One region of the Kitasatospora sp. NPDC001660 genome, then DNA from elsewhere that is predicted to be linked to it. Evidence: riboswitches for the same ligand, from Rfam matches in the RefSeq annotation. Region 1 holds a riboswitch; the other holds the start of a gene.
The links. Region 1 has a riboswitch for cobalamin ahead of ACWCXH_RS02900 (ribonucleoside-diphosphate reductase subunit alpha). Riboswitches for the same ligand answer to the same signal wherever they lie in the genome.

Region 1 (7,185 bases):
AAACAGAGAGGTGCCCCGCACGGGCTGTGGCCGTGCGGGGCACCTCTCTCGTATCTGCGGGCTCAGAAGTCGTCGTCGAAGGAGACCGAACCCTCGACGGCGACCTGGTAGGCGGAGACCCGGCGCTCGAAGAAGTTGGTCAGCTCCTGGACGTTCTGCAGCTCCATGAAGCCGAACGGGTTGGTGGACCCGTACCGGATCGGCAGGCCGAGGCGGGCCAGGCGCTGGTCGGCCACGGCCTCCAGGTACTGGCGCATGGAGTCGGTGTTCATGCCGGCGAGACCATCGCCGCACAGGTCCTGGGCGAACTGGAGCTCGGCCTCGACGGCCTCCTCCAGCATCTCCGTGACCTGCTTGGCCATCTCGTCGTCGAAGAGGTCGGGCTCCTCCTCGCGGACGGTGTCCACGACCGACATCGCGAAGTCCATGTGCATGGACTCGTCGCGGAACACCCAGTTGGTGCCGGTGGCGAGACCGTGCAGCAGACCGCGGCTCCGGAACCAGTACACGTACGCGAACGCGCCGTAGAAGAACAGGCCCTCGACACACGCGGCGAAGCAGATCAGGTTCAGGAGGAACGCGCGGCGGTCCTCCTTGGTCTGCAGCGAGTCGATGTGGTCGACCGCGTTCATGTACTTGAAGCAGAACTTGGCCTTCTGCGCGATGGAGGGGATGTTCTCCACCGCGGCGAACGCGGCCGCGCGGTCCTCGGGGTCGGGGAGGTAGGTGTCGAGCAGCGTCAGGTAGAACTGCACATGCACGGCCTCCTCGAACAGCTGCCGCGACAGGTACAGCCGCGCCTCCGGCGAGTTGATGTGCTTGTAGAGGCTCAGCACGACGTTGTTCGCGACGATCGAGTCGCCCGTCGCGAAGAACGCGACCAGTCGGCCGATCAGGTGGCGCTCGCCCTCGCTCAGCTTCGCCAGGTCGGCGACGTCGGAGTGCAGGTCCACCTCCTCCACCGTCCAGGTGTTCTTGATCGCGTCCCGGTACCGGTCGTAGAACGACGGGTAGCGCATCGGGCGCAGGGTCAGCTCGAAGCCGGGGTCGAGCAGCATCTTGCGGTCTTCGGGGGTGCTCACTGGCAGGCCTCGCAGGACTCGGGGTTCTCCAGGGAGCAGGCGATGGCGGCTTCCTGCTCCGGGGTGAGGGTGGCAACGGGGACGGGCGCGGCAGCACGGGCGGTACCCGACGCGGCCTGGGCGATCCGGGTCGCCGGGCGCGAGCGCAGGTAGTAGGTGGTCTTCAGACCGACCTTCCACGCGTACGCGTACATCGAGCTGAGCTTGCCGATGGTCGGCGCGGCCATGAACAGGTTGAGCGACTGGCTCTGGTCGATGTACGGCATGCGGGCCGCGGCCAGGTCGATCAGCGCGCGCTGGGGCAGCTCCCAGGCCGTCCGGTAGAGCGAACGGACCTCGGCCGGCAGCCAGTTGAAGTCCTGGACGGACCCGTTGGAGTCGCGCAGCGCGTCCCGGGTCTGCTGGTCCCAGACGCCGAGCTCCTTGAGCTCGCGCACCAGGTACGGGTTGACCTGGAGGAACTCACCGGAGAGGGTCTCGCGCTTGAACAGGTTGGACACCTGCGGCTCGATGCACTCGTACACACCGGCGATCGACGCGATGGTCGCGGTCGGCGCGATGGCCAGCAGCAGCGAGTTGCGCAGGCCGGTCTCGGCGATGCGGGCGCGCAGGGCCGTCCAGCGGTCGGCCCACTGCGGCGCGGCGGAAGGGAAATGGTCGATGTGCAGCTCGCCACGCGCGGCGCGGGTCTCGCCGTAGGCCTCGTGGCGGCCCAGCTGCTCGGCCAGGTCGGCGGAGCGCTCGTAGGCGGTGAGCATGATGCGCTCGGCGATCAGCGTGGACAGCTGCTTCGCCTCCGCGGAGTCGAAGCCGATCCGCAGCTTGAAGAAGACGTCCTGCAGGCCCATCACGCCGAGGCCGACCGGCCGCCAGCGGGAGTTGGAGGCGCCGGCCTCGACCGTCGGGTAGAAGTTGATGTCCACCACGCGGTCGAGGAAGGTGACGGCGGTGCGCACGGTGGCGTCCAGCCGCTCCCAGTCCATCGCGCCGAGAAGGTCCGCAGCGGTGGCCCCGGCGGCGACGTGCGCGCCGAGGTTGACCGAGCCGAGGTTGCAGACGGCGGTCTCGGAGTCGTCCGTGACCTCCAGGATCTCGGTGCACAGGTTGGACGAGTGCACCGTGCGGCCCGGCAGCGCGGTCTGGTTGGCGGCGCGGTTGGAGGCGTCCTTGAAGGTCATCCAGCCGTTGCCGGTCTGCGCCAGGGTGCGCATCATGCGGGCGTACAGGGTCTGCGCCGGGATCGTCCGGACGGCCTTGCCGGCCTGCTCGGCCTTGCGGTAGGCCTCGTCGAACTCCTCGCCCCACAGGTCGACGAGCTCGGGCACGTCGGCGGGGGAGAACAGCGACCAGTCCGCGTTGGCGTTGACCCGGCGCATGAACTCGTCCGGGATCCAGTGCGCCAGGTTGAGGTTGTGGGTGCGGCGCGCCTCCTCACCGGTGTTGTCGCGCAGCTCCAGGAACTCCTCGATGTCGGCGTGCCAGGTCTCCAGGTAGACGCAGGCCGCGCCCTTGCGGCGGCCGCCCTGGTTGACCGCGGCGACCGAGGAGTCGAGGGTGCGCAGGAACGGGACGATGCCGTTGGACTTGCCGTTGGTGCCGCGGATCAGGCTGCCGCGCGAGCGGATGCGCGAGTAGGACAGGCCGATGCCGCCGGCGTGCTTGGACAGCCGGGCGATCTGCGCGTAGCGGTTGTAGATCGAGTCGAGGTTGTCCAGCGGCGAGTCGAGCAGGTAGCAGCTCGACATCTGCGGGTGCCGGGTGCCGGAGTTGAACAGGGTCGGCGAGGAGGTCAGGTACTCCAGGCGGCTCATCAGGCCGTACAGCTCGGCGACCTCGCGCACCGACTGCTCGCTGTCGCCGACCGCCAGGCCGCAGGCGACACGGAGCAGGAAGTGCTGAGGGGTCTCGACGACCTTCCGGGTGATCGGGTGGCGCAGCAGGTAGCGGGACTGCACGGTGCGCAGGCCGAAGTACTCGAAGCGGTCGTCGCCCTGGGGGTCGATCAGGGCGTCGAGGGCGGCGGCGTGCTTGGCGACGAACGCGGCGGTGGTGTCGCCGATGAGGCCCTCGGCGTGGCCGACGGCGACGGAGGCGGCGAAGGAGACGGCGCCCTGGCTGCCGGCCTCGTCGACGATCTCCAGGGCGAGCAGGCGGGCGGCCAGCTTCGAGTACTGGGGGTCCTCGGCGATCATCGACGCGGCGGCGTCCACGGCCAGTCCGCGCAGCTCGGCGAAGTCCGAGCCGGCGTGGCGCCCGCGCAGCGCGGCGGCGGCGACGTGACCGGGGTCCACCTGGGGGAGATCGGCGCTGCGGTCGGTGAGGAGTCGCAGGAGCGCGCCGCCGGGGTCGGAGACCGTGGGGTCGGCGGGGGCGGAGCCGGAGCCCTGGGCGGGCAGGGTTGCTGAGGCAGCGATGGTCAAGGCGCTCTCTCCTGGCGGCGATCGGCGGCGGTGATCGGGGTGCCGGGCCGTTCGGGGCAGGGGCGCACGCGCGCGGGCGCACATGGGCGCGTCGCGCGACGGTGTCATCCCCGGCCCGCCCGCGAGGCCCGGAAGGTACTACTGGTGCTGCCGGCCTCTGCGGGAGGGCCTCTGCACACCGTCGGCAGGTACTCGGACTCGCGGGCACGGCTCGGTTGAGCCGCCCGCACACCGCTGCGGGGCAGTCCCGGACTCGCACCGGGTTCCCCTGCGTCGACAGCAGGGATGAGCATACATCTAGTGTCGGGAATCCGATGCAGCCCCACATGTAGTGTCGCGCGGCACAGTTAATCGAGCTGGCGTGCGATAAACTGCTCAGGTCGGGGGGTGCCATTCCTGCCCTGTGCGGGTGTCGCACGGGCGCATCCGCACCTGCAGCGCGCCGCCCGCGGCGGCTCCCGGAGCCGTCCCCGAAGCCGTCCCCGAAGGGGCCCCCGGGTTCGTCGGGTTTTCGACGCAGCGCCCGGTGTCCTGGTTCGCGAGCTGCCCCGTCGGGGTCACCCGCCAGCGCTGGTCGGGCCGGGAGGTGCAGGCGGTGAGGACCGGGAAGCCGATGGCGGGGTCCTCGACGCAGCGTCCGGACTGGCCGATCGAGCCGTCGTCCGCCATCGTCCAGGTCTGGGCCGCAGAGCCGTCACAGGTGCCCGCGCCGACCGCGGCCGGGTCGCCGTTCACCCGGCTGTCCAGGCACAGGCCCGGCAGGGCCGAGGTGATCGCGCCGCTGGGCTGGCCGGCGGCCGCCTGGAACGAGAACGAGTCGCTGCCGAGCCCGGCGCCGCCGTCCCAGATCTCGAACCCGGCCTGGACGGCGCACAGGTAGGAACCGGCCGGGACGTAGCCGCGCTGGACGGCGTCGCGGGTGAAGGCCCGCAGGTCCAGGTCGGTGACGGAGGACGTGCTGGTGGCCATCGCGTAGGTGATCAGCGTGTGGCTGCTGGTCTTCGGCGCCTGGTACACGCGGTAGGAGGTGCCGCCGGCCTGGAGCTCGCCGGCCTCGTCGCCGAACGGGGACTTGCCGTTGCCGCGCAGCCAGATCATCAGCTCGGCGCTCTCGGTGAACGAGCAGCTGGTGCGGCTGTTGCTGTACCAGATGTCGTACGAGGCGTTGTAGACGCCGGAGTCGATCTGGGTGGTGTGCCAACTGCTGGTCGCGTAACGCAGGTTGCTGACGGGGATGGGCAGCGGTCCGGTGCCGGGCTGGAACTGGGTGCTGATGTGCGGGTAGGCGCCGGGGCCGCGGCCGGGGTCGGTCAGGCTGGCCGGGCCGATGCCGCTGCGGGTGACCTTGAAGCCGGTGGCGCCGTCGGTGCTGCTGATGCACAGGCCGCCGGTGGCGTTCCACTCGTTGGGGTTGATCAGGTAGCGGCCGGAGTCGACGGCCTGCGAGGGGTAACGGTTCTGCGCGGTGGAGCAGAGCTCGCCGGCGGTGGCGGCGGGCAGCGGGGTGACCACCGGGGCGCCCTTGGCGGGCCTGGCGGGCTCCTGATGGTCCCGGGGGAGCAGCAGGGCGCACAGGACCAGCACGATGACGGCGGCCGGCGCGAGCGCCCACCACGGGCGCCGGCCGACGTGCCCGGCTCCGGGCATGGCGGGGTTGGTCACGGGGTTCTCGCCTCCCTGCTGCTGCGTGGTCGTACGGTCCGTCGGTCGGGCCTGGGGCGCGCTCACCCGGCGGGGGTGGAGCTCGACCGCGGCCGGGTGGCGGTGGCGGTCGGCTTCCGGGCCGGGACGCTGGGCCTGGCGGTGGCCGACGGGGAGGCCGACGGCGACGGGTCGGGCGCCGGGGAGGGCGCCGGGGGAGGCGGCGGTGCGACGGTCAGGGCCGGCACGGAGCGGACGGTCCACGGCGTGTTGTAGCGGGGCGCGGAGACCCCGGCGGCGTACGCCTGGGAGGCCGCTTCGGACGCGGCGACCCGCCAGTCGACCTCCTTGCGCGCCTCGTACCAGATCACGCCGATGATGTCCGGGTGCTGGGGGAGCTCCGAGAACATCTCGGTGATCCACTGCGCCTTGAGCCCGGAGGTGTCGGTGGCCCCGGTCTCGGTGATCACCACGGGCTTCTGGGTGAAGTCCCGGAGCTCCTTGATGGTCGGCTGGAAGATCTGGTCGAAGGACTTGTACTTCTCGACGCCGGTGGTGCCGTAGTAGCCGGACAGGCCGATCCAGTCGACGTAGTCGTCGCCCGGGTACAGCGTGTTGAGGCTGGTGGCGTTCTCGTAGTCGACGTTGGGGCTCCACACCCAGGTGACCTTGGTCGCGCCGACCTGCTTGAAGATGTCGTGGACGTGCTTCCAGGCCTGGACGTACTGGCCCTTCTTGTTCCCGTTGGCCTGCTCGGCCCACGGGTACCAGTAGCCGTTCATCTCGTGGGCGAAGCGCAGCGCGACCGGGTAGCCGAGGCCCTTGATGCCCTCGGCCCAGGTCTTGACGTAGTCGTCGAACTTCCCGTCGATGATGTTGGAGAGGGCGTACTCGGGCTGCTCGCCGCGGAGCTTGTCCTCCTTCGCCTCCTTGCGGTAGTCCCAGGGCTCCCAGGCGACCAACGGCATGATGCCGCGCTGGGCGACGGTGTCGAAGATCCGGCGGTCGAACTTCCGGTCCCACCAGCCGACCGAGAACTCCAGCACGTTGGGCTGGTGCTTGACGGCGGAGGTGAAGTCGTCGAGCGGGGAGAGGTCGTACGGGCCGGTCTTGGTCATGATGCCGGTGAACGCCTCGCCGGCCGGCGGGAACTGCGGCGGCGGGGGCGGCGTCGGGGACGCGGCCGCCGTGGCGCCGGGGGTGGCCGTCGCGGGGGCGGCGGCCGGGGAGGCGGCCAGGGCGGTGGTGAGCCAGCTCGGCATGGCGGTGGGGGCGGCGCCGGCGAAGCCGTACGGGTCCTGGTCGTGGTTGCGGGAGAGCCGGGGCGCGAGCACGAAGGTGTAGCCGACCATCAGGGCGAGGGCGACCAGGGCGGCGATCCGGGGGACGGTGATCCGCAGCATCAGCGGTCCTCCTGCTCGCGGCGGCCGCCGGCCCGGGCGGGCTCCAGCAGTTCCTCGAACTCCTCGGCGGGCTCGGGCTCTTCGGCGCGCGCAGGCTCGCTGTGTCCGGACCCGCTGTGCCCGGACCCGCTGTGCGTGGACTCGGCGTGCGGGGACGCGGTGCGCTGCGTCGGCAGCGGCCGGGCCACGGGCGCCTCGACGGCTTCGGCGCTCCCGTACGCCTCGGCGGCGCGCTGGGCGCGGGCCTCGCGGCGGCCGCTGACGAAGGAGATGACGATCGGTGCGATCCCGGTGAACAGGCTGACGAACGCCCAGAACCGCAGGATCCAGATGTCGTGGTGGAGCGTGAAGCTCGCCCCGAGCAGCCCGCCCGCGACCGCCGCCCACAGCAGGTGCAGCCGGAACGTCGACAGCGACTCGGCGCTGCGCAGGTCGCCCTTGGCGGTGACGGCGTACGCGAGCGGCCGGCGCAGCAGCGCGGCCAGCGCCGCGGCGACGTACACCGGGCCGGCGAACAGGGCCAGGCCCATGCCGGCCATGCCGATCTCGCGCCGCTCGTGAGCGGCCAGGTTGAACCGGCGCAGCCACAGCCACAGCACGAACCAGCTGCCCATGCTGGCGCCCCACAGGGCCATCCAG
Region 2 (7,185 bases), on a different contig from region 1:
GCAGCTTGGCGACGTGCGCCGTGGACGCGAGCTCCCCGCGCCCGGAGGCCCCGTCGAACAGCCCCATGACGCCCTCGACGACGGCGACGTCCGCCCCGGCCGAGCCGTGCAGGAACAGCGGCGCGATCCGCTCCGGACCGCACAGGAAGGCGTCCAGGTTGCGGCCCGGACGCCCGGCGGCCAGCGCGTGGTAGCCGGGGTCGATGTAGTCCGGGCCGACCTTGTGCGGGGAGACCGCCAGCCCGCGCGCGGCGAGCGCGGCGATCAGACCGGTGGCGACGGTGGTCTTGCCCGCGCCCGAGGAGGGCGCGGCGACGACGAGGCGCGGGATGTTCACGGGAGGAGGCTCACCACTCGATGCCGCGCTGGCCCTTGCGGCCGGCGTCCATGGGGTGCTTGACCTTGGTCATCTCGGTGACGAGGTCGGCGAACGCGGTCAGCGGCTCGGGCGCGTATCGGCCGGTGATGACGACGTGCTGGCTGCCCGGACGGTCCTTGAGCACCGACACCACCTCCTCCGGGTCGACCCAGCCCCAGTGCATCGGATAGGTGAACTCGTCCAGCACGTAGAAGCGGTAGGTCTCGGCCGCGAGGTCGCGCTTGACCTGCTCCCAGCCCTCCTTGGCGGCTGCCTCGCTGTCCATCTCCATCGCGGAGGAGCGCTGGATCCACGACCAGCCGGAGCCCATCTTGTGCCAGTCGACCGTGCCGCCCTCGCCGGAGGCGCCGAGGACGCGCAGCGCGTTCTCCTCGCCGACCTTCCACTTGGCGGACTTCACGAACTGGAACACCCCGACCGGCCAGCCCTGGTTCCAGGCCCGCAGCGCCATGCCGAACGCGGCCGTGGACTTGCCCTTGCCGGGGCCGGTGTGCACGGCGGTGATCGGCAACGTGCGGCGCTGGCGGGTCGTCAGGCCGTCGTCGGGAACGCTCTCGGGAACACCCTTGGGCATGCTGCTCAGGCCGCCTTTCGCAGATGGGTTGCACGGTTGGTCGCGGACCGGTTCTCACGGACGAGCGAGGCGACGCCCTCGGCGCGCAGCTCGTCCAGGGTGACGGCGGTGCCGCCGAGGTGCCCGGCCAGGGTACGGGCGAGGCCGAGCCGGACGGGTCCCGACTCGCAGTCCAGGACCACGCTCGCGACGCCCTGCGCGGCGAACAGCCCGGCCGCGCGGTGGGACTGCGCGAGCGCGTCGCGGCCGCCGGTGGCCCGTCCGTCGGTGACGACGACGACCAGCGGGCGGCGGTCGGGGTCGCGCAGCCGCTCGACCCGCAGCACCTCGTGGGCGCGCAGCAGTCCGGCGGCCAGCGGGGTCCTTCCGCCGGTGGGCAGCGACTCCAGCCGGGCCGCGCCGACCTCGACGGACGAGGTGGGCGGGAGCGCCAGCTCGGCGCCCGCGCCGCGGAAGGTGATCATGCCGATCTTGTCGCGCCGCTGGTAGGCGTCCATCAGCAGCGACAGCACGGCACCCTTCACGGCGGTCATCCGCTGCCGGGCCGCCATCGAGCCGGAGGCGTCGACGACGAACAGCACCAGGTTGGACTCCCGCCCCTTGCGGACCTGCTCGCGGAAGTCGTCCTTGCGCAGCACGAGCGCGGCGCCGGAGCGCCCGCGCGCCACCTGGTGCGGCGCGGCGGCCTGGAGGGTGGCGGTCAGGTGCAGCCGGCTGAGCGTGCCCTGCGGGCGCCGCGCGCGGACGGCGTGCCCGCTGTCGGTCTCGGCGGGGGAGCGGCGGCCCTGGGCGCCGTGGCCGGTGCCGCGCACGGCGAACAGCCGCGTGCGGTACGGATCGCCGGCCGTGACCGGCGCCGACTCCCGCGCGGGGGCGGGCCGCCCGGCCGGGACGGGCTGCTCGCCGGCGTCCGGGCCGGCGTCCGGGGCCGCGGCCTGCGGCGTCTGCGGGCCGCTGTCGGACGGCTCGGGAGCCCCACCACCGTCCGGGCCGGGGCCGCCGCCGTCGTCCGGGCCCGGACCGTCATCATCCGGTCCGTCGCCGTCGCCCCCGGGAGAGCCGCCGCCCTCGGGCTCCGGCTCCCCGTGTTCCTCCAGCGTCCGGTCCAGCTGCTCCTCGTCCAGCCCGGGCGCGTCGAACGGGTTGCGGCGGCGCCGGTGCGGCAGTGCCAGCTGGGCGGCCTTGCGGACGTCCTCCTCCAGCACCTCCGTCCGCCCGTCCCACGCCGCCAGCGCGACGGCCGTCCGCGCCATGACGATGTCCGCGCGCAGCCCGTCCACCTCGAACGCCGCGCACACGGCGGTGATCTGGCGGAGCGCCACATCGGTCAGCTCGACCTTCGGCAGCAACTCCCGTGCCGTGGTGATCCGTTCGGCGAGCGCCCGCTCCTCGTCCGCGAACCGCGCCGCGAAGGCGACCGGGTCCGCGTCGTACGCGAGCCGCCGCCGCACGACCTCGGCGCGCTCGGCCGGATCCCGCGTCGCGGCGATCTCCACGGTCAGCCCGAACCGGTCGAGCAGCTGCGGCCGCAGCTCGCCCTCCTCCGGGTTCATCGTGCCGACCAGCAGGAACCGGGCCGCGTGCCGCACCGAGACGCCCTCGCGCTCGACGTAGGAGCGGCCCATCGCGGCGGCGTCCAGCAGCAGGTCCACGACGTGGTCCTGGAGCAGGTTCACCTCGTCGATGTAGAGCACCCCGCGGTGCGCCCTGGCGAGCAGCCCGGGCTCGTACGCCTTGACGCCCTCGGCGAGCGCCCGCTCCAGGTCGAGCGAGCCGACGATCCGGTCCTCGGCCACACCGACCGGCAACTCGACCAGCTGGGAGGGGCGTTCGGAAGCGGACGGACCGACGTGCGGCCCGTCCGGGCACTGCGGGTCGGGCGTGGCCGGGGCGCAGGCGAAGCGGCAGCCGTCGACGGTGGCGATGGGCGGCAGCAGGCCGGCCAGCGCGCGGACCATCGTCGACTTCGCGGTGCCCTTCTCGCCGCGCACCAGCACGCCGCCCACGGCCGGGGAGACCGCGTTGAGCAGCAGCCCGAGCCGCAGGTCGGCCATCCCGACGACCGCGGTGAACGGGTAGCGGACGTCACTCATGCCTTGCCAGCCTCCTCAGGCGCCCCGGGCGGCAGGAACGGCAGCGATCCGGCCGCCGGCACCCCGCCCTCGATCAGCTTCCACAGCGCGTCGGTGTCCGCGTGCTCCTCGATCAGGTCCCCCAGCCGGTCCAGCCGGGCCTCGCGCGCCGCGGCGAACGAGGTGTCCGGCGCCGGTACGAACGCCCGGCCCGCCAACTCGGCCACCTCACGCAGGAACTCGCGGCGGAACCCGTCGTTCTCCAGCGCGCCGTGCCAGGTCGTGCCCCAGACCGCGCCCACCCGGCAGCCGTCCAGGCTCCGCCCGCGGTCATCGGAGACGAACGCCCGGCCGCCCTCGACCGTCACCACCCCGTGGTGGATCTCGTAGCCCTCGACCCGCTGCCCGTACGCCTCGCCGACCGGCCGCGCCAGCACCTTCTCCACGCCGAACCGCACGTGCGTCGGCAGCAGGCCGAGCCCGTCGACGGCACCCGCCTTCGACTCGACGTCGTCGACGATCGAGCCCGCCAGCATCTGGTAGCCGCCGCAGACCCCGAGGATCGGCAGCCCGGCCGCCGCCCTCGCCTTCAGCGCCGGCTCCAGCCCGCGCTCGCGCAGCCAGGCCAGGTCGGCCACGGTGGCCCGGGTGCCGGGCAGCACCACGAGGTCGGCGTCGGCCAGCTCCTCCGGCCGGGTCGCCCAGCGCACGAGCACGCCCGGCTCCTGCGCCAGCGCGTCCACGTCGGTGAAGTTCGACAGCCGGGGGAAGCGCACCACGGTCACCCGCAGCACGTCCGCCCCGAGCGGCCCGCGCCCGTCGACCCGGTCCACGACCGTCGACAGGTCCAGCGAGTCCTCGGCGTCCAGCCACAGCCCCGGCAGCATCGGCAGCGTGCCGAGCACCGGACGGCCGGTCAGGTCGTGCAGCATCTCCAGGCCGGGCGCCAGCAGCCGGGCGTCCCCGCGGAACTTGTTGACGAACCAGCCCGCCACGTGCCGCTGGTCCTGCGCGGACAGCAGCGCCAGCGTCCCGTACATCGCCGCGAACACGCCCCCGCGGTCGATGTCGCCGACCACCACGACGGGCAGCCCGGCGGCCGTCGCCAGGCCCATGTTGGCGATGTCCCGGTCCCGCAGGTTGATCTCGGCGGGCGAGCCCGCGCCCTCGCACACCACCACGTCGTACCGGCGGCGCAGGTCCGCCAGGCACTCCAGGGCGCGCTCCAGCAGGACGGGCTTGCGCTCGCGGTAGTCCAGCGCACCGACCTCGGCGACCGGCCTGCCCAGCAGCACCACCTGGCTGCGGCCGTCCGCGCCGGGCTTCAGCAGCACCGGGTTCATCGCCGCCTCCGGCTCGACCCGGGCCGCCTGCGCCTGCATCGCCTGGGCGCGGCCGATCTCGGCGCCGTCGGCCGTCACGAAGGAGTTCAGGGACATGTTCTGCGCCTTGAACGGCGCGACCCGGACGCCCTGGCGGGCCAGCCACCGGCAGATGCCCGCCGTGACGACGCTCTTGCCCGCGTCCGAGGTCGTCCCGGCGACCAGCAGCGCGTTGCTCATGCGCCCACCTCTCCCCCAGCCCCCGGCCGGGGGGACCCCCACCGCTCGCTCATGCCCTTCCCCTCCTGCCTAGGACGGCCCGGATCACGAGATGCCCCGCGACCGTCGTACCCAGCGCCAGCGCGCCCACCCGCCGCGACAGCGCGCAGGCCCGCTCGATGTCGTCCACCGCCACCGGCCGCAACTCCGCGCCCAGCACCGGCCGGTGCTCCACACGCTCCCCGTACCGCAGCGTGCCGCCGAGCCGCACGCCCACCGCGCCCGCGAACGCCGACTCCGCCTGCCCCGCGTTCGGGCTGGGGTGCGCCGAACCGTCCCGCCGCCACACCCGCCAGGCCGTCCGCGGCTCCGGCGCGGCGGCCACCGTCAGCAGCGCCGTCAACCGGGCGCCCGGCCAGCCCGCCACGTCGTCCAGCCGGGCCGAGGCCCAGCCGAACCGGGCGTGGCGCGGCGAACGGTGGCCCACCATCGCGTCCAGCGTGTTGACGGCGCGGAACGCCAGCAGCCCGGGCGTGCCGGCGAGGGCGCCCCAGGCCAGCGCGTTCACGACGGCGTCCGCGGTGTTCTCGGCCACCGACTCGACGACGGCGCGGGCGATCTGCTGCCCGTCCAGCGCGCTCGGGTCGCGCCCGCAGAGGTGCGGCAGCCGCTCCCGGGCGGCCGGGAGGTCGCCCGCGGCCAGCGACCGGCCGATCGTGCGGGCCTCCCGGGTCAGCGACGTGCCGCCGAGCACCGTCCACGTCGCGGCGGCGGCCAGCGCGGCCCGCCCCAGCGGCCGGCGGCCCACCGTCCGGTCCAGCACCACCGCGCCCGCCGCGACCGCGCCCGCGCAGAGCGCCGTGTACGCGGCCCCGGCCGCCCGGTCGTCCCGCCACATCCGCCGTTCCAGGCGCGTCGCCGCACCGCCGAAGACGGCCACCGGGTGGCCGCGGCGCGGATCGGCGTACCGGGCGTCCGCCAGGTAGCCCGCGACGGCGCCCAGCGCGAACGCGGCGGCGCGGGTCAGCGGGCGCACGACGGTGGGGGACAGGGGAGGGCTCGGCGGGTCGGGGCAGCCTGCATCGCGTGCGAGTCCTCACTCAGGGTCCGCGCCCTGGATCGACGTACCGGGGGCGAGAGTCTCCTGGCTTCCGGGTCGAACGCACCCCCGGAGCCGTCCAGCAGCCTGCCAGCAATGGCTGACGGTCCGCCTGTCGGCCCCTCCCGGCCGCTGACGGGCGAGGAGGGAAACTTCGAGCGTGCTCCCCGGTGACAGTGGCGGGACCGCGCCGGACTCGCACCGGCTTCCTCTGCATGCCTCCGTTTGGCCCTGGGATCCCATCACGCGGCCGAACCGGGAGTCAACCGAGGTCACGGAGGGGTTGATCACACCGGGGGAGCCCGCCGCGGAGCCGGATGCGGCCCCGTCAGCACCTCCGATCCGCGCCACCGCAGGGGCATGACACTCCGTGCGATCGTCCAGCGGTCCGCAGGCACCTCCGGCGGCGCTTCGTGCCGCTCGCCAGGCGTCGGGTCTGCCTGGCCCGGTCGCGGCCCCGCCCTTTCCCCGTACAGCGACTCCTCACACCCTCCCCCATACAGCCCATCCGACTGGCCGCAGGCCTTTCCCCCTAGTGAACTAGTGCCCAGGAGACTCACAGAGCGGGGAACGATATGCGTTGGGGAACCGCAGCAGTCGTGGCGGCAGCCGCCGTCGGCACCGGGGTCGCCGTCCTGGTGATCGGCCGCCGGGCGTCCGAGCGGCTCGTACGCCCGCAGACCGCCGTGCCGGAGTCCGGCCCCGTCCTGGTGCAGAGCCTCGCCGCCGACCGGATCACCTTCAACCGGACACCCGCGGTCCTGCAGCCCGGCTGCTGGGCGGTCGAGTGGGACGGTGACGGCCACGCCGTCGTCGACGACATCCTGCACAGCGACGAACAGGGCGTCACCCGCCGTCTCGTCCGCGCCGACCGGGGCACCCTCGCCCCCGGCACCGGAGTCCGCCTCACCCCGCGCGTGTACCTCGGCGACCCGACGACCGCCCTCGGCCTCCCGTTCACCGAGGCCGCCGTCACCGGCGAGCTGGGCGCCATGCCCGCCTGGCGCCTCGGCGGCAGGCGCGGCACCTGGGTGGTCCTGGTGCACGGCCCCGGCGCCGACCGCGGCCAGACCCTCCCCGTCCTGCCCCTCCTCCAGCGCCTCGCGCTGCCCGCCCTCGCCGTCACCTACCGCGGCGACCAGGGCGCGCCCGCCCCGCCGGACGGGCTCAGCCACTTCGGCGAGACCGAGTGGCGCGACGTCGAGTCGGCCGTGCGGTTCGCCCTCGACAGCGGCGCGGGCCGGGTGATCCTGTACGGCTGGTCGATCGGCGCCACGATATGCCTGCAGGCCGCGGCCCGCTCGGCCTGGTCGAGCGCCGTCGTCGGCATGGTCCTGGACTCGCCCGTCCTCGACCTCCCCGCGACCGCCCGCCGCGACGCGGTCAGGACCGGCTCCACCCGGACGGTCGCCGAGCTCGGCGCCCTCGCCGCCGAGGGCCGCACCGGGGTCGGCCTGGCCGACGTCGCCCGCCTCGCCGAGGGCGCCGGCCTGCACGTCCCGACCCTCGTCCTGCACAGC

Region 2: it holds a riboswitch for cobalamin, as region 1 does, so the genes downstream of both, ACWCXH_RS13785 (cobalamin biosynthesis protein) here and ACWCXH_RS02900 (ribonucleoside-diphosphate reductase subunit alpha) in region 1, are expected to answer to the same signal.

What each region holds. Positions count from the first base shown of each region.
Region 1 is NZ_JBSFGU010000002.1:205,332-212,516, forward strand. Features, by position in the region: gene ACWCXH_RS02895 (ribonucleotide-diphosphate reductase subunit beta) at 63-1,058, opposite strand; gene ACWCXH_RS02900 (ribonucleoside-diphosphate reductase subunit alpha) at 1,079-3,502, opposite strand; cobalamin riboswitch at 3,669-3,833, opposite strand; gene ACWCXH_RS02905 (GH12 family glycosyl hydrolase domain-containing protein) at 3,878-5,164, opposite strand; gene ACWCXH_RS02910 (glycoside hydrolase family 26 protein) at 5,227-6,546, opposite strand; gene ACWCXH_RS02915 (glycosyltransferase family 2 protein) at 6,546-7,185, opposite strand, start outside.
Region 2 is NZ_JBSFGU010000010.1:74,131-81,315, reverse strand. Features, by position in the region: gene ACWCXH_RS13805 (cobyrinate a,c-diamide synthase) at 1-337, opposite strand, end outside; gene cobO (cob(I)yrinic acid a,c-diamide adenosyltransferase) at 348-953, opposite strand; gene ACWCXH_RS13795 (putative cobaltochelatase) at 959-3,046, opposite strand; gene ACWCXH_RS13790 (cobyric acid synthase) at 3,043-4,587, opposite strand; gene ACWCXH_RS13785 (cobalamin biosynthesis protein) at 4,637-5,602, opposite strand; cobalamin riboswitch at 5,705-5,876, opposite strand; gene ACWCXH_RS13780 (alpha/beta hydrolase) at 6,265-7,185, shown strand, end outside.